2 regions of the Kitasatospora sp. NPDC004615 genome follow, and region 2 is predicted to be linked to the other one. Evidence: riboswitches for the same ligand, from Rfam matches in the RefSeq annotation. Region 2 holds a riboswitch; the other holds the start of a gene.

Region 1 (8,689 bases), on a different contig from region 2:
GGACATCCTGGTCACCGACGACCAGGTCCCCGACCCGGTGGCGGCCGCCTTCGCCGACGCAGGGGTCACCGTTCTGAAGGCGTGAACGTCCTATAATCGGACAGTTTCTGATGGTCCGTCACACTGAGCGCAACTGGATGTGACACTTCGTTAACTCCGTTCCGACAAGCCTGGACCGGGCCGTCGGACGCCTGTCAGGGTCACGCTGTAACCCTTACGAAGGCGGTCCATCCGTGAAGCGATCAGCGCTGCTCCCCCTGCCCATCGTCGGATCCCTGCTGCTCACCGGCTGCGGAGTCCTGGACATGTCGGGGGGTGTCACGCTCAACCTGGTCGCAGCCGACTACGGCGACAACGAGGCCAACTCCAGCTCGGTCTACTGGAACGACCTGGCCCGCCGCTTCGAGGCCGCCAACGCCGGCATCAAGGTCAAGGTCGACGTGGTCAGCTGGAACGACATCGACAAGCACCTCGCCGACCTGATCGCCAAGGGCAACACCCCCGACATCGCGCAGACCGGCGGCTACGCCGAGCAGGTCGCCGCCAACCGCCTCTACCCGGCCGGCGACGTGCTCTCCAACCGCACCCAGGTCAACCTGCTCGACTCCTTCGCCAAGGCCGGCCAGGTGCTCGGAAGCCAGTACGGCATCCCGTTCATCTCCTCCAGCCGGGTCTTCTTCTACAACAAGGACATCTTCGCCAAGGCCGGCATCGCCAACCCGCCCGTCACCTGGGACGACGTCCGCCGCGACGCCGAACTGATCAAGGCCAGGGTCCCCGGCGTCATCCCGTACGCGCTGCCGCTCGGCCCCGAGGAGGCCCAGGGCGAGGCGATGATCTGGACCATGAGCGGTGGCGGCGGACTCTCCGACGTCGCCGGCAACTACACCATCGACAGCCAGGCGAACCGCGCCACCTTCAACTGGCTGCGCACCAACCTGGTCGAGAAGCGCCTCACCTACGACGACCCGGCCAAGGTCGACCGCAAGGCCGCGTTCGCGGACTTCGGGGCCGGCAAGGCCGCCATGCTCAACGGCCACCCCGGGCTGATCAGCAAGGCCGTCGCGGGGAACATTCAGTACGGCACCGCGGTGATCCCGCGCAAGGACACCGGCGTCAAGCCCTCGACCCTCGGCGTCGCCGACTGGGTGATGGCGTTCAAGGCGAACGGCCACCGGGCGGAGATCAAGAAGTTCCTCGACTTCGCCTACACGAAGGAGAACACCATCAAGTTCGACGAGCAGTACAACATGCTGCCCGTCACCCAGGACACCCTCGAGGAGATGTCCGCCAACCCCGGGCACAAGGACCTCAACGAGTTCCTCAACGCGCTGCCGAGCGCCAACTTCTACCCGCTCGGCGACCCGTCCTGGGACAAGGTCTCCAGCATGCTCAAGCAGCGCATCGGCGAGGCCGTGCGGCCCGGCACGACGGACGTGCTCGGCGACCTCCAGTCCGCCGCCGCGGCCGAGGCGTCGCGGGCCCGCAAGGGCTGACGGCCGCGGCGCGGCGCCCGGCCGGGGGCTGACGGTCCTGGTGCTTAGCCTGGACGCATGGCCGAACTGACCGACCGCGACCGGGCGGTACTCGAACTGGAAGCACGCGGGTGGCGGACCGCCGGCGCCAAGGAACAGGCGATCCGGCAGGAACTCGGCATCTCCGCCACCCGCTACTACCAGCTGCTCAACGCCCTGCTCGACCGGCCGGAGGCACTCGCCCACGCACCCGTCCTGGTCAACCGGCTGCGGCGGGTGCGGCAGGGGCGGCGTGACGCCCGGTAGTGACGCGATCAGGGCCCGCCGGGGGCCCCGGCCGGGTAGCGTCGGGGCCATGGGAATTGCTGAGCAGATCACGTCCCAGGCAGGGCGGACCGGACTGGCGGGCCTGCTCGCCGACCCGCGCTCCGCGGTCGTGGGACTCGACTTCGACGGCACGCTCGCCCCGATCGTCGCCGACCCCGAGAGGGCCCGCGCCCACCCCGGCGTCGTCCCCGCCCTCACCGCGCTCGCCCCGCTGGTCGGCTCGGTCGTCATCGTCACCGGCCGGCCCGCGGCGACCGCTGCCGCGTACGGCGGCTTCGGGGCTGTCGCCGGGCTCGAACACCTCACCGTCCTCGGCCACTACGGCGCGGAACGCTGGGACGCGCGGACCGGTGCCGTCACGGCGGCGCCGGCGCCGCCGGGGGTTGCTGCCGTTCGGGGCGAACTTCCTTCGCTGCTGGGGGAGTTGAAGGCTGCCGGCGGCGTTTCCGTGGAGGACAAGGAACGGGCGCTGGCGGTGCACACCCGGCGGGCGGACGACCCCGACGGTGAACTCGCGCGCCTGCGCGCCCCGTTGGCCGAACTGGCCGCGCGGCACGGCCTGGTGGTCGAACCCGGCCGGATGGTCCTCGAACTGCGCCCGCCCGGCGTCGACAAGGGCGTCGCCCTGCGGAAGTTCCTCGCCGAACGGGAAGCCGGGCCGGTGCTGTTCGCGGGCGACGATCTCGGGGACGTCGCCGCGTACGAGGAGGTCGAGTCGCGCCGGAAGGACGGCCACCCCGGCCTGCTGGTGTGCAGCGGCCCCGTCACCGGCGAGGCCCCCGTCCGCGAGCTGGCCGATCGCGCGGACCTGGTGGTGGCGGGGCCGGCGGGGGTGGTGGACCTGCTCAGTGAGCTGGCGGAGCTGTTGGGCGCGTAAGCGGGGGTGCGACAAGCGCAAGCCCGCTTACGCGCCCAACCGCTCCTACAGCGCGTGGAGCTGGTCCAGGAACCACTGCTGTGGAGGCAGTGCCGTTGCCGCGGACGCCAGGCGCTTGGTGCGGTCGGCGCGGTCGGCGGGGGGCATGGTGAGGGCCTGGGCCAGGGCGTCGGCGGTGGCGATGACGTCGAAGGGGTTGATGGTGATCGCGTCGTCGGCGAGTTCCGCGTGGGCGCCGGCCTCGCGGGAGAGGACCAGGGCGCAGCCGTGGTCGGAGACGACGGGGACTTCCTTGGCGACCAGGTTCATGCCGTCGCGGACGGGGTTGACCAGGGCGACGTCGGCGAGCCGGTACGCGGCGAGGGAGCGCGGGAAGTCGTCGTCGACGTGCAGGATGAGCGGCTGCCAGTCGGCGGTGGCGAACTCGGCGTTGATCTCCTCGGCGAGCCGCCGCACTTCGGCGGTGTACTCGCGGTACTCGGCGAGGTCGGTGCGCGAGGGGTAGGCGAAGGCGATGTGGACGACCCGGTCGTGCCATTCGGGGCGGGTGCGCAGCAGGTGCCGGTAGGCGAGCAGGCCGCGGACGATGTTCTTGCTGAGTTCGGTGCGGTCGACCCGGACGATGGTGCGCCGGTCGCCGACGGCTTCGCGCAGGGCGGCGAGGCGTTCGTCGACGTCGGGCCGGTGGGCGCGTTCGCGCAGGAACGCGGCGTCGGCGCCGAGGCCGTGGACGCCGAGCCGGGTGGTGCGGCCGGCGTACGTGACGGCGAGGACGTCGCGGTCGACGCTCGCGCCGAGGACGGCTTCGCAGCAGTCGGCGAAGGCGAGGGCCCAGCGGCGGGTGAGGAAGGCGGCGCGGTCGGCGCCGAGGATGCCGCGGAGGACTTCGGCGGCGACGTCGTCGGGCAGCAGCCGGTAGTACTCGGGCGGCGCCCAGGGGGTGTGCGAGAAGTGGCCGATGCGCAGGTCGGGGCGGAGTTCGCGGAGCAGCGCGGGGGTCAGCGAGAGGTGGTAGTCCTGCACCAGGACGGCGGCGCCGGGGGCGGCCTCGGCGGCGAGGGCCTCGGCGAAGGCGGTGTTGTAGGCCCGGTAGGCGGCCCATTCGGTGCGGAAGCCGGCGTCGAAGGCGGGTTTGGTGGGGATGTCGTACAGCAGGTGGTGGACGAACCACAGGGTGGAGTTGGCGACGCCGTTGTAGGCAAGGGCGAAGGTCTCCGGATCGATGTCCAGCATCCGGACGGCCTGTCCGCCGACGTCGTGGCCGGCCCGGTCGAGGCGCCCGTCGGGGGCCTGCCGGGCGGCGGTGCGGTCGGCGTCGGAGAGGGCGGCGCAGACCCAGACGGCGTTCGGGTCGTCGATCGCGGAGAGCCCGGAGACCAGGCCGCCGCCGCCTCTGCGGAGGCTCAGCGTGCCATCGTCCTCCGTGCGGAAGGACACCGGGCCGCGGTTGGAGGCCACCAGGATCGGGGCGGCTCCGGACTGCGTGGGGCGTTCGGACGCGTGATCGGCCATACAGCCAACCTTGCCGTGCGACCAGCCGACCAAACCACCCGGCGCGGCCCGCGACGGGTGAACGGCGGGCGTCAGCCGCGATGGCCGGTCGGCGGGCCGGAGTCGCGGGCGGGCAGGAAGTCGGGCAGCCACGGCGGGCGGCCGTCCGGGCACTTCCCGGGCAGGTACCACCCGCGCGGCGGGGTGAGGTTGTGCTCCAGGTCGACGGCGGCGACGGCGAGTGCGGTGAGCAGGGCGGCGAAGGCCGCGGCGAGCGCCCGGGTGAGCAGGCCGGGGGAGCGGCGGGTGAGGTACAGGGCGAGCAGGACGGCGAGGGGCGGCAGGAACAGGTAGCCGCACTCGTACGAGTTGAGCAGGTTGAACCGGGCGTCGTCGGTCAGGTCGTAGGTGACCGGCCGGGCCATGTTCAGGCAGTCGGACCAGGTGTCCTCGATCAGCCGCAGCACCCGGGACTCGACCGTGAAGCCGAGGACGGGCGCGAGCAGCAGGGCGAGGCAGCCGATGCCGGCGCCGGAACCGGAAGCGGCGGGCGCGGGTTCGGCTTCCGGGGTGGGGTCCATGCCGGGACGGACGTGGGGTGGCGGTCAGCGGTTGCGGTACTCGGGGACGGTGATCATCGGGGGGCGTTCGGCGGCGGGGACGGGGTGGGTGCGGGGGGTGAAGCCGGTGGCGGTGCGGGTGTACTGGGTGAGCAGGGGGCGGACGAGGTCGGGGTCGGCCTTGAGGCGGTGGGCGCGGTCGAGGCGTTCCAGGGCGGTGCGGTAGATGGTGGCGGCCATCCGGCCGAGGGCCTGGCCGTCCTGGTGGCGGTGGTGCCGGACGCCGACGTCGACCTGGGCCAGCGCGTCGAGCCCGACCAGTTCCAACGCGTCGACCAGCAGGCCGAGTTCGACGCCGTAGCCGGTCGGGAAGGGCAGCTGTTCGAGCAGGCTGCGGCGGGCCGCGTACTCGCCGCCGAGCGGCTGGACGAAGCCGGCCAGCTGCGGCCAGTGCAGGTTGAGCAGGGGGCGGGCGACCAGTTCGGTGACCCGGCCGCCGCCGGCCGGGACGACGGCGCCGTCGGCCTCGAACGGGCGGTCGTACATGGCCTTGACCAGGTGCAGGTCGGGGTCGGTGAGCAGGGGGCCGATGATGCCGGAGACGAACGCCGGGTCGAATTCGCGCAGGTCGGCGTCGATGTAGCAGACGATCGCGCCGCTGCTGGCGAGCAGTGAGCGCCACAGCACCTCGCCCTTGCCGGGGGCGGCGGGCAGCCGGGGCAGGATGGCGTCGCGGTGCACCACCCGGGCGCCGGCGGCGGCCGCGGCGGCGGCGGTGCCGTCGACCGAGCCGGAGTCGACCACCAGCAGTTCGTCGACCAGCGGGACGCGTTCCATCAGTTCGGTGCGGATGGTGGTGACGATCTCGCCGACGGTGGGTTCCTCGTCCAGGGCGGGCAGCACCACGCTGACGGTGCCGGCCGGGCCGGCGGCGCGTTTGGCGGCGAGCAGCCGGTCGAGCGGCCGGTCGGTGGCCGTCCAGGACCGGCGGCGCAGCCAGTCGGCCACTTCCGGCAGTATCCCGGGCTCGGGCTGCTCGGCCAAGATCTCGCTCCCTGTCTCGCTCTGTCTCGGTTGTCGGACGGTGGGGTTCGACCGCACCGGCCTTCCGTTACAGTCTTCGTACTGCGCTCGGACCTTCGCACGCCGGGGTCGCTCGCAGCGTACGACCACAACTTCATACAGCTCATCCAGAGGGACTGAGGGAACGGCCCGTTGAAGTCCCGGCAACCCTCCCGCGCGGCCCAGCAGGCCCGGCGGGACAGGTGCCAATTCCGGCCCGGGCGCGACCGCGCCCCGGGGAAGATGAGGAGAAAGGGCCTCGCCATCATGGCTGTTGACACCCCCGCACCTGCCGCCGTCGACCTCGGTCCGGCCACCGCACTGTCCTGTCGCGAGTGCGGCACCCGCTTCCCGCTCGGCCCGAGCTTCGCGTGCCTGGAGTGCTTCGGCCCGCTGGAGATCGCCTACGACTACGCCGGCTACGACGCCGAGGAACTGCGCAAGCGGATCGAGGCCGGCCCGGCGTCGATCTGGCGCTACGCCCCGCTGCTGCCCGTCCCCGCCGACGTCGCGGGCAAGCCGAACCTGAACCCGGGCTGGACCCCGCTGGTGAAGGCCGACAACCTGGGCCGCGAGCTGGGCTTCACCGCGCAGCTGCACATCAAGGACGACTCCGGCAACCCCACCCACTCGTTCAAGGACCGGGTGGTGGCCTGCGCGATCGAGGCCGCCCGCGCCTTCGGGTTCACCACGCTGTCCTGCTCGTCCACCGGCAACCTGGCGGGCGCGGTGGGCTCCGCCGCGGCCCGGGCCGGCTTCAAGTCCTGTGTGTTCATCCCGCACGACCTGGAGCAGGGCAAGGTCGTGATGGCCGGGGTGTACGGCGGCGAGCTGGTCGGCATCGACGGCAACTACGACGACGTGAACCGGTTCTGCTCGGAGCTGATCGGCGACCCGGCCGGCGAGGGCTGGGGCTTCGTCAACGTCAACCTGCGCCCCTACTACGGCGAGGGCTCCAAGACCCTGGCGTACGAGATCTGCGAGCAGCTCGGCTGGCGGCTGCCCGAGCAGATCGTCATCCCGATCGCCTCCGGCTCCCAGCTCACCAAGATCGACAAGGGGCTTCAGGAGCTGATCAAGCTCGGCCTGGTCGAGGACCGCCCCTACAAGATCTTCGGCGCCCAGGCCGAGGGCTGCTCCCCGGTCTCCGCCGCCTTCAAGGCCGGCCGCGACGTGATCAAGCCGGTCAAGCCGGACACCATCGCCAAGTCGCTGGCGATCGGCAACCCCGCCGACGGCCCGTACGTGCTCGACATCGCCCGCCGCACCGGCGGTGCCGTCGAGGACGTCACCGACGCGCAGGTGGTCGAGGCGATCAAGCTGCTGGCCCGCACCGAGGGCATCTTCGCCGAGACCGCGGGCGGCGTCACCGTCGGCGTGCTGAAGAAGCTGGTCGAGACCGGGCAGCTCGACCCGAGCAAGGAGACCGTCGCGATCAACACCGGCGACGGCCTGAAGACCCTCGACGCGGTCGCCGACTCCGGCATGACCGCCGTGATCCGCCCGACGCTGGAGTCCTTCCGCGCCGCCGGTCTCGTCTCCGCCTGATCCCCCCACGACTTTCTTCTAGGAGCACCCCCATGAGCGCCACCGTCCGCATCCCCACCATCCTCCGCACCTACACCGGCGGCGCCGCCGAGGTGACCGCCGAGGGCGCCACCCTGGCCGCCGTCATCGCCGACCTGGAGGCGAACCACACCGGCATCGCCGCCCGCCTGCTGGACGACACCGGCAAGCTGCGCCGCTTCGTGAACGTGTACGTCAACGACGACGACGTGCGCTTCGCCGAGGGCCTGGAGACCGAGATCAAGGACGGCGCCTCGGTGTCGATCATTCCGGCGGTGGCCGGCGGCTGCTGAGGCAGCTCCGGGCGGCCGGTGGGGCCGCCCCGCGTATTCGTTCCGCCGCCGTCGGGCGCGGGCTCGGAATTCGATTTCCGAGCCGCCCGGCGGCGGCTTCGCACATCGGCCGGGCGCGCGGGCAGCCGTGATTCCGACCTGGCGGGTCGCTGGAATTCCCGCGTTCGCGGGGGAGTAGAGTGCCGGTGGAGCCGTTCCCCGCCACGGCCCGTTCCAATCCTCGATTTTTCCCGCACCGCACCTCGCGCCGGCCCCGTCCCGTCCCGCGCTCTGAGACATGCGCCGGACCGTTCACCGCCCGACCTGTCAGGCCGCCGTCAGAATTCTTTCGACGATTTGCGGCGACACGTCCGTTATGTCCGGTGGCAATTGTCGGGCCATATACCTTTCGACCCGTCATATCCGGTGTGGGGTACGGACTTTCCGTGAAATTAGGGCCTGTTGCAGAGGGCGCATATCCGGATACATTCAGCCGCGACACGAGGCTGCGCCGTGCGGGGGGGAGTCCCCACAGGCCGGCCTTCCAGACCTCCGGGTCCGCGTCCCGCGGATCTCTGAAGGGCCAGCACAGCACAAGGGGAGTTCGGAATGGCTCAGGGCACCGTCAAGTGGTTCAACGCCGAGAAGGGCTACGGCTTCATCGCGGTCGACGGTGGAGCGGACGTGTTCGTCCACTACAGCGCGATCCAGATGGACGGCTACCGCACCCTGGAAGAGGGCCAGCGGGTCGAGTTCGAGATCTCGCAGGGTCAGAAGGGTCCGCAGGCCGACATGGTCCGCGCCGCCGGCGCCTGACGGCCCGGTAGACCGCACACACCACAGCTATGACCCGGCAGGTCCGGCCCCGGCGCGACGCGTCCGGGTCCGGGCCTGTCGGCGTTCCCGGGCCTGCCTGCGGGTTTCCCGGGAGGGGCGTCGGAGCGCGGCGAATGGGCTTGCACTCGACACCCCCGAGTGCTAATCATTGGCGTTAGCACTCACAGCGTGAGAGTGACAACGGACCGGGCCGGTGAGGCCCCGGAAGCGGTAGGGGACGAG
Region 2 (8,689 bases):
CCTGCTCCTGCTCCTCCATGAGCTTGTCGACCTGCGCCTTGACTTCGTCCTTGTTCGGCTGAGCCGGCGCGGCGTGCGCACTCACCTGGGCCGACAGGGCGACCGCGGTCGCGGCGGCAGCGGTGAGCACGGTCACCCGGGCGCGACTCGGCTGCTTGGGACGGCGGTGGGAGGCCAAGGCGGTGCTCCTTCTTCCTCTGGACTCACCCGTTAGAGCGATAGTCCGGAATATAGGTTTGACGCCAGACCCTAGTGAAGTCCCTGCCTCCGCGTCCACTCCCGGGGGGCTCCCGGATTCACTTCTCCGCCCCTCTTCACCACACCGACACACTCCGGACGCCCCAACACCGCTGAGCGCCCGTCAACTGCGCGACAGGCGGTTCAGCAGCAGAACCGAGGCCACCGGGCGGGCGCCGGCCTTGCGCACCCCGTCCGCGACCTCCTTGTCGGCGGACACCACCACCACCGGCCGGCCCTGCGGCTCGGCCCGCACCAGGCGGCGGATCAGCTCGTCCGCGGTCTCCCCGGTCCGGCTGAACCGGACCCGGACGCCACGCGGCGGGGCCATGATCACCGGCACGTCCAGGTCCTGGCCGTCGAACACGCAGGTCACCTCGGCCTGGGTCCGCTGGGCCAGCATCGCCAGACCGCCCAGCAGCCTCAACCGCTGCTGCTCCAGCGGCAGTTGCGGGTAGCCGGTCTTGGTCACGTTGTAGCCGTCCACCACCAGGTGGACCTGCGGGATGGCCAGCAGCTGGTCCAGCAGCGCCGGGTCGTCCTCGGCCAGCCCGCGTCGGGCCACGTCGTGCGGCGAGGCCGAACCGGGCTCCACCGCCTCCACCAGGTCGGCCGGGCGCAGCGCCGTCACCGGCAGCGCCAGCTCCCGCTGCAGGCCCTGCGCGGACTGCAGCACGGTGTCCAGCAGCAGCCGCAGCCGCATGTCCTCGACGCTGCGGCCCTCCCGGGCGGTGCGCCGGCCGGTCTCCACGGCCGCCTCCAGTTCGGCGACCCGGTGCCGCAGCCGGCGGGCCTCGATCTCGGCGGCGCCGCGCTCGGCGGCGGCGGCGGCCCGGGCGGCCTCCAGTTCGGCGGCCAGTCGGCGGCTCTCGGCCTGCGCGCGGCGGGTGTCGGCCTCCAGCGAGCGGACCTTCTTGCGCAGCGAGTCCGCCTCCCGGCGTACCCCTTCGGACTCGGCGCGGTGGCGCTCCAGTTCGGCGCGGGCGGTGGTGCGGGCCTCGGCCAGCTCCTCGTGGAGCTTCTCGGCCAGCCGGGCGGCCTCGGCGGCGACGCCCTCGGCGTCGACCCGTTCGGCCTGTTCGCCGGCCTCCTCGACCAGCCGGGCCCAGCCGGTGGGCCGCACCAGGTAGGCGGCGGCGGCCACGTCCATCGGGTCGGCGGCGGCCGGCACGGTGCCCGCCTCCAGGGCACGCACCAGGTCCGGCTGGCCGAGCCGCAGCCGCTCGGCTATCCGCACCCGGAACGCGGGGTCGGACTCCAGCGCGGCGGCCAGCGCGGTGGCCGCGTACTTGGCCCGCCGGGCGGCGGTGAACTTGGCGTACGGGCGCAGCGCGGCGGGCAGTTCGCCGGCGGCGATGCCGCCGAGCGCGTCGGAGGCGATGCCCACCACCCGGCGGCGCACTCCCTCGGGCAGCGCCCGGCCGGCCATGTCGCCGCCGGCCTCGGTGACCGAACCGGCCTCGGTGACCGACCCTGCCTCGACCGGGCCGATTTCCTCATGGACCGGAGCGTGCGCGGTCCCGTCCGTGCCCGCGGGCGCGTTCGCTGCCTCCGCCACTGTTCTCGGCTCCGATCCTGATCCGGGCGGGCCCCGGCGGGTGCCGGGGGCGTTGGTGTCCGCCGCTGCTTGCAATTGTCCCGTCTACCGTGCCGCACCGACAGCACCCCGCCGACGAGTCCGCCCCGCGCCCCGGTCCGGGGCGCGGACGGGGACGCGGGGCGGTGGAAGCGTGTCAGCCCTGCGCGGGGCCGCCGTCCTCGGGCTCCTCGGCGCCCGGGCGGGCGACCAGCTCGACCTGGTCCACGGCGTTGCACCAGCGGCAGCGCACCGACTCGATGGTCTCGGAGAGCACCTGGGTCTCCTCCACCTTGGAGTCGCCGGACAGGTCGAAGTGCACGAAGTCGATCACGCGGGAGGACCGGGTGACGTCGAAGCGGGTGAGGTTGCCGCACAGGGTGCAGCGCCAGCGGGTCTCGGCGGTCGGCGCGGCAATGGTCATCAGTGGTCCCTCTCGGCTGGTCCCCGTTTACGGGCCTCCACCCTATTGCCTGTGCCGCGGCGGCCGGATCACCGGTCCACAGCCCGGACGCTCACCCGTCCGGAGCAGCGCCCGGTGTCGCGAGTGCGCCCCCGAGGAATGCTCACCGGCATGGTGCTCTCCGCCCCCGCCCGGGCCGGTTCGCCGACGGCCGGGGGAACCGCCCGCACCCCGGTCGTCGCCCACCTCCTGATCGCGCTGTCCGCGCTGGTCCTGGTGGCCGGCCCGGCCGGTCTGAACCCGGTGTACGGCAGCGGCGACGCCCGGATCTGCGCCGAGCAGCGCTACGAGCACCGCTGGGGCGCGGTGCCCGCCGAGCTGCTGAGCAGCCACCCCCTGACGGCCTCCCAGCTGTCCTCACTCGCCCCGGCGACCCCGGGCTGCACGCTGCCGCCGACCCCCTCCAAGATCCCCGAACTCTCCGTCCTCACTTCACTGTTCGTCCACGCGGGGTGGCTGCACCTGCTGGGCAACCTGCTGTTCCTGTTCGTCTTCGGCCCGGCCGTGGAGGCCCGGCTGGGCCGGGTGCGCTTCCTGGTCGGCTACCTGGCGATCGGCTACCTGGCCACCTACGGCTACGCGGTGGCCGAGGCGCACACCGCGGACGGCATGCGCGCCCTGGTCGGCGCGTCCGGCGCGATCGCGGGGGTGCTGGGCGCGTACCTGCGGCTGTGGCCGAGAGCCCGCGTGACGGTGCTGGTGCCGGTCCTGCTGTTCCTGCCACTGCGTTTCCCGGCCTGGCTGGTGCTCGGCCTGTGGTTCGCGCTGCAGGGCTGGTCCGTCAGTTCGGGCGGCAGCGGGGTGGCCTATCTGGTGCATGTGATCGGCTTCGTGACGGGCTGGCTGTTCGCCTGGGCCGCCCGTCCGGCGGGCGATACCCTTGGCGCACCTTCTCGAACAGGAGTTGCTCAGTGATCACCGCGATCGTCCTCATCAACACCAGCGTCGACCGGATCCCCGAGATCGCCGAGGCGATCGCGGCCATCGAGGGCGTCAGCGAGGTCTACTCCGTCACCGGCACCTACGACCTGGTCGCGATGGTGCGGGTCCGGGGCCACGAGGATCTGGCCGACGTGATCCCCGGCCGTCTCAACAAGGTCCCGGGCGTCTCCAACACCGAGACCCACATCGCCTTCCGCACCTACTCGCAGCACGACCTGGAGGCCGCGTTCTCGCTCGGCCTGGGCGAGTAGCCGCTCAGCGCTGCCGCGTGTCCGCGACGCAGCGCCCGCCCTCGTTGCGGTAGCTCCACCGCGCGCCGTCGGTCACCAGGTCCCGAACGGCCGTCAGGAACCGGTCCAGGTGCTCGACGGGGGTGCCGGCGCCGAAGCTGACCCGGATCGCGTTCAGGCTGCGCTCCCCGGGCAGCGACGGCTCGGGCGCCCCGCACTGGCTGGGCGCGGCGTCCTCCCCGCCCAGCAGCGTCCGCACCAGCGGGTGCGCGCAGAACAGCCCGTCCCGCACGCCGATGCCGTACTCGGCGGACAGCGCGGCCGAGAAGTGCGAGCTGTTCCAGCCGCGCACCACGAAGGACACCACGCCGACCCGGTCGGAGCCCTCACCGAACAGGCTGAGCACCCGCACCTCGGGGATCGCCGCCAGGCCCTCGGTCAGCTTCGCCACCAGCGCCCGCTCCCGGGCCTCCAGCTCCTCGAAGCCCGCCTCGGTGAGCGCCCGGCAGGCCGAGGCGATCGCGTACGCGCCGATCACGTTCGGCGAACCGGCCTCGTGCCGGGCCGGGCCGGTGTGCCACTCCACCGCCACCGAACCGTCCAGCTCCCGGGCCACCGTCCGGCTCGCCCCGCCACCGGCCAGGTACGGCTCCGCCGCGTCCAGCCAGTCCGACCGCCCGGCCAGCACGCCGGCACCGAACGGCGCGTACAGCTTGTGGCCGGAGAACGCGATCCAGTCGACGTCCAGCTCCCGTACCGAGACCCGGTGGTGCGGCGCCAGCTGGGCCGCGTCCAGCACCACCCGGGCGCCGTACCGGTGCGCGACCTCGGTCAGCTCCTTGACCGGCCACAGCTCGCCGGTGACGTTCGACGCCCCGGTCACGCAGAACAGCTTCGGCCCCCCGGCCGCCCCCAGCAGCGCCTCCTCCAGCGCGGCCACCGCCTCGCCGTGCGAACGCGGCGCCCGCAGGTAACGCACCGTCAATCCCTCACGCCGCCACGGCAGCAGCGAAGCGTGGTGCTCGGTCTCGAACGCGAACACCTCGGTCCCGACGGGCACCGCACCGGCCAGCAGGTTCAACGAGTCGGTGGTCGCCCGGGTGAACACCACCTGGTCGCCGTCCCGCAGGTCCAGGAACTCCTCGACGGTCCGGCGGCTCTGCTCGAACAGGTCCGTCGACAGCTGCGACAGGTATCCGGCCCCCCGGTGCACCGACCCGTAGTACGGCGCGTACGCCGCCACGTCCTCCCACACCCGGGCCAGCGCCGGCGCGCTCGCCGCGTAGTCCAGCGCCGCGTACCCGACCTTCTCGCCCGACGCCAACGGCACCTCGACGTCCTGGCCCAGCACGGCCAGCGGCTCACAGATCTCGGCGGTCACAGACATGGATGCACTCCTCCACAGGGTAAGGACCCCGGGGTGCATCAACCGGAAGTCCGCGCTTGCCGCGCAGACGGATCGCCACGCAGCCCGGTCCTCACCCAGGGCACCCCGCCACGGACGGAGGGTTGCCGGACAGCAAGCTGGGGCTTGGCGCTGCCACTCATGACCTGCGCAAGACCATACACGAGCAGCCCACGACCTCAACCCCCGTCCAGAACGTGGACGCCCCACCCCTGACACCCAGTCACATTGGCCCCATCAGGGGCGCGGGGAACTGCGCGACCAGCCCCCCACAAGCGGAAAGATCCGCCCGGGCAGGAGCAACTCCCCTCCCCGGACGGACCGTTGGCTCAAGGCCCCGCTACTGCGTAGCCTCCGCCCACCGCTTCAGCAACTCCCCCGCCGCCCCGGAATCAATCGCCGCAGCCGTCCGCACCATCCCCGCCGCGAGCTGCTCACTCAGCGGCGCGTCCGTCAGCTCCAGCGCCACCAGCGCGGCCGCGCTGTTGAGCAGCACCGCGTCCCGCACCGGCCCGCGCTCCCCGTTCAGCACCCGCCGCGCGACCGCCGCGTTGAACTCCGCGTCGGCGCCTCGCAGCGCCTCGATCCCGACCAGCTCGATCCCGACCTCGCGCGGGTCGAACTGGGTCTCCGTCACCTGCCCGTCCCGGATCACCCAGACGTGCGACGTGGTGGTGATCGTCAGCTCGTCGAGCCCGTCGTCACCCCGGAACACCAGTCCCTGCCCGCCGCGCCGGGCCAGCACGCCGGCGATCAGTCCGGCCAGCCGGGTGTCGAAGCAGCCGACCGCGTGGGCGCCGACCTTGGCGGGGTTGGTGAGCGGGCCGAGGATGTTGAACACCGTGGGGACGGCGAGTTCGGCGCGGGCCTGCGCGGTGTGCCGCATCGAGGGGTGGAACTTGGCGGCGAAGCAGAAGGTCAGCCCGACCTCCTCGGCCACTGCCGCGACCCGCGGGGCCGACAGGTCCAGGTTGATGCCGAGCCGCCCGAGCACGTCCGAGGAGCCGGACGCCGAGGAGGAGGCCCGGTTGCCGTGCTTGACCACCTTCGCGCCGGCCGCTGCGGCGACCACCGCCGACATGGTGGAGATGTTGACGGTCTTGGCGCGGTCGCCGCCGGTGCCGACGATGTCGACGGCCGGCCCGGGGATGTCCAGCGGCACGGCGTGCGCGTACATCGCCTCGACCAGGCCGGAGATCTCCTCGACCGTCTCGCCCTTGCCGCGCAGCGCGATCAGGAAGCCGGCCACCTGCACGGGGCTGGCCTCGCCGCTCATGATCCGGTCCATCGCCCAGGCGGTGTCGGCCTGGGCGAGGTCCTCGCCGCGCACCAGGGCCATCAGGAGGTCGGGCCAGGAGCGAACCACCTGCGCGGGGTCGCTACCGCCGTTCGCAGAGTGCACGTTCACCATGGCCGTCTCCAGCTCTCGTCTTGTCGCAGAGGAATGGAGTCAGCCTATCGAGCGCGCGGGGACGGCCGCCCTTACTTGCCGTCCCCTTCTCTCCAGTTGAGACGCCGGCTGAGACAGCTGCCGGAAAGCGTCAGCGCGCGGCCGGTGCCCGCCGGGCCACCCGGGCCCGCAGCAGCGTGGTCGCGGCGTCGGCCAGCGCCACCGGGTCGACGGGGTGCGAGATCGCCGCGTCGGCCCGGGACCAGGCGGCCAGCCAGGAGTCCTGCGGGCGGCCGATCAGCACCAGCACCGGCGGGCAGCCGTAGATCTCGTCCTTCAGCTGCCGGGTGAGGCCGAGTCCGCCCGCGGGCACCGCCTCGCCGTCCAGCACGCACAGGTCGACGCCGCCCTTCTCCAGGGCCCGGAGCACCGCGGGGGCGGTGGCGCACTCCACGTACTCCAGGGCGGGGACGTCCCCGGCGGGGCGGGGGCCGAGAGCGAGGGTCACCTGCTCACGGGTGTTGCGGTCGTCGCTGTAGACGAGAACGGTGAGCGTCTCGTCGGAGTGCTGCGCCATGTCCCCTGCTTCCTGGTGCTCGTCCTCTTATATGTGTCCACTGTGTTCGCGCGGACCGCGACTGCGCGCGGCCCCCGGCCGAACGGCCCAGTGTGACCCGGACCACGTCCTGGGACGGATGCTACTCCGGCGGGCCCGTCCTGAAGAGACCCCGACGCGATCTCGCTCAAGCCGCCGCGCCACCGGCTCACCCCGGCAGCCCAGTTCGCTCACCCGGCCCGAACAACCATCAGAAAACGGACCGGGGTCGAGGCGGGCATACCGCACGCACCGGACACTCCGAGGGAGACCCCCCGGCGTGAAGACGGAATAAGGGACCGACATAATGTCCGTCGTGGCGACAGCAACAGCAACAGAAACCGGACACGCGCACGGAGCGGTCAACAGGCCGAACCTGGTCAGCGTGGGAACCATTGTCTGGCTGAGCTCGGAGCTGATGTTCTTCGCGGCCCTGTTCGCGATGTACTTCACCCTCCGCTCGGTCAAGGGCGCCGAGTTCTGGCACGAGAAGGCCCATGCCCTCAACGTGCCCTTCTCCTCGGTCAACACCACGATCCTGGTGCTCTCCTCGCTCACCTGCCAGCTCGGCGTGTTCGCCGCCGAGCGCGGTGACGTGAAGAAGCTGCGTTCCTGGTTCGTGGTCACCTTCGTGATGGGCGCCATCTTCATCGGCGGCCAGATCTTCGAGTACACCGAGCTGGTCAAGAAGGACGGCCTTTCGCTGTCCTCCGACCCGTACGGCACGGTGTTCTACCTGACCACCGGCTTCCACGGACTCCACGTGACGGGTGGTCTGATCGCCTTCCTGCTGGTCCTCGGCCGGACCTACGCGGCGCGGCGCTTCACCCACGAGCAGGCCACTGCGGCGATCGTGGTGTCGTACTACTGGCACTTCGTCGACGTTGTGTGGATCGGCCTGTTCGCGACCATCTACCTGATCAAGTAACAGCCGCCCCGCCCCTGACCCGGCGTCGTTCCGACGCATGGGAGTCGGGGGCAGGCTGCTGCCGACCAGATCCTGACACCGGGGTTATTCCGTGAAAAAGCTCTCCGCACGACGGCGCCACCCACTGGCGGCGGTCGTCGTTCTACTTCTCGCCCTGGCGGCCACCGGGGGGCTGTACGCCGCTTTCGCGCCCGCCGAGAAGGCGCAGGCCGACAGCTCCTCGCAGTCGCTCGCCATCGACGAGGGCAAGAAGCTCTTCGCCGTCGGCTGCTCCTCCTGCCACGGCCTGAACGGCCAGGGCACTTCTGACGGTCCGTCGCTGGTCGGCGTCGGCTCTGCTGCTGTCGACTTCCAGGTCGGCACCGGCCGCATGCCGGCCCAGCAGCCGGGCGCGCAGGTCCCGCGCAAGAAGACCGTCTACGCCCAGTCCGAGATCGACCAGCTGGCCGCCTACGTGGCGTCGCTGGGCCCGGGCCCGGTCACTCCGACCACGGAGCAGTACCAGCCGTCCGAGGACAAGGTCACCAACGCCGAGCAGGTCGCCAAGGGTGGCGAGCTGTTCCGCACCAACTGCGCCCAGTGCCACAACTTCGCCGGCAAGGGCGGCGCGCTGAGCGAGGGCAAGTACGCCCCGTCCCTTGAGGGCGTGGACTCCAAGCACATCTACGAGGCCATGCAGACCGGCCCGCAGAACATGCCTTCGTTCCCCGACACCACCATGCCGGAGGAGCAGAAGCGCGAGATCATCGCGTACGTCCAGAACACCAACAACGCGCCGAACCCCGGTGGTCTGGCCCTGGGTAGCCTCGGCCCCTTCACCGAGGGCCTGTTCGCCTGGATCTTCGGTATCGGCGTGCTGATCGCGATCGCGATCTGGGTCGCCGCCCACACCACCAAGGCCAAGAAGTCATGAGCCACGACAT

What was found. Region 2 has a riboswitch for S-adenosylmethionine ahead of ACFYS8_RS23325 (aminotransferase class V-fold PLP-dependent enzyme). Riboswitches for the same ligand answer to the same signal wherever they lie in the genome.
Region 1: linked by a shared signal. The riboswitch ahead of thrC (threonine synthase) and the one ahead of ACFYS8_RS23325 (aminotransferase class V-fold PLP-dependent enzyme) in region 2 are both predicted to bind S-adenosylmethionine.

What each region holds. Positions count from the first base shown of each region.
Region 1 is NZ_JBIALQ010000002.1:846,461-855,149, reverse strand. Features, by position in the region: gene ACFYS8_RS10695 (DeoR/GlpR family DNA-binding transcription regulator) at 1-85, shown strand, start outside; gene ACFYS8_RS10690 (extracellular solute-binding protein) at 234-1,496, shown strand; gene ACFYS8_RS10685 (DUF3263 domain-containing protein) at 1,554-1,781, shown strand; gene otsB (trehalose-phosphatase) at 1,831-2,679, shown strand; gene ACFYS8_RS10675 (trehalose-6-phosphate synthase) at 2,725-4,191, opposite strand; gene ACFYS8_RS10670 (hypothetical protein) at 4,263-4,751, opposite strand; gene ACFYS8_RS10665 (glucosyl-3-phosphoglycerate synthase) at 4,776-5,750, opposite strand; SAM riboswitch class I at 5,914-6,042, shown strand; gene thrC (threonine synthase) at 6,060-7,340, shown strand; gene ACFYS8_RS10655 (MoaD/ThiS family protein) at 7,373-7,651, shown strand; gene ACFYS8_RS10650 (cold-shock protein) at 8,240-8,446, shown strand.
Region 2 is NZ_JBIALQ010000006.1:479,957-488,645, reverse strand. Features, by position in the region: gene ACFYS8_RS23350 (NlpC/P60 family protein) at 1-178, opposite strand, end outside; gene ACFYS8_RS23345 (NYN domain-containing protein) at 362-1,666, opposite strand; gene ACFYS8_RS23340 (hypothetical protein) at 1,971-2,237, opposite strand; gene ACFYS8_RS23335 (rhomboid family intramembrane serine protease) at 2,388-3,191, shown strand; gene ACFYS8_RS23330 (Lrp/AsnC ligand binding domain-containing protein) at 3,188-3,469, shown strand; gene ACFYS8_RS23325 (aminotransferase class V-fold PLP-dependent enzyme) at 3,474-4,835, opposite strand; SAM riboswitch class IV at 4,883-5,000, opposite strand; gene trpD (anthranilate phosphoribosyltransferase) at 5,194-6,264, opposite strand; gene ACFYS8_RS23315 (hypothetical protein) at 6,395-6,820, opposite strand; gene ACFYS8_RS23310 (heme-copper oxidase subunit III) at 7,146-7,766, shown strand; gene ACFYS8_RS23305 (c-type cytochrome) at 7,858-8,679, shown strand; gene ACFYS8_RS23300 (Rieske 2Fe-2S domain-containing protein) at 8,688-8,689, shown strand, end outside.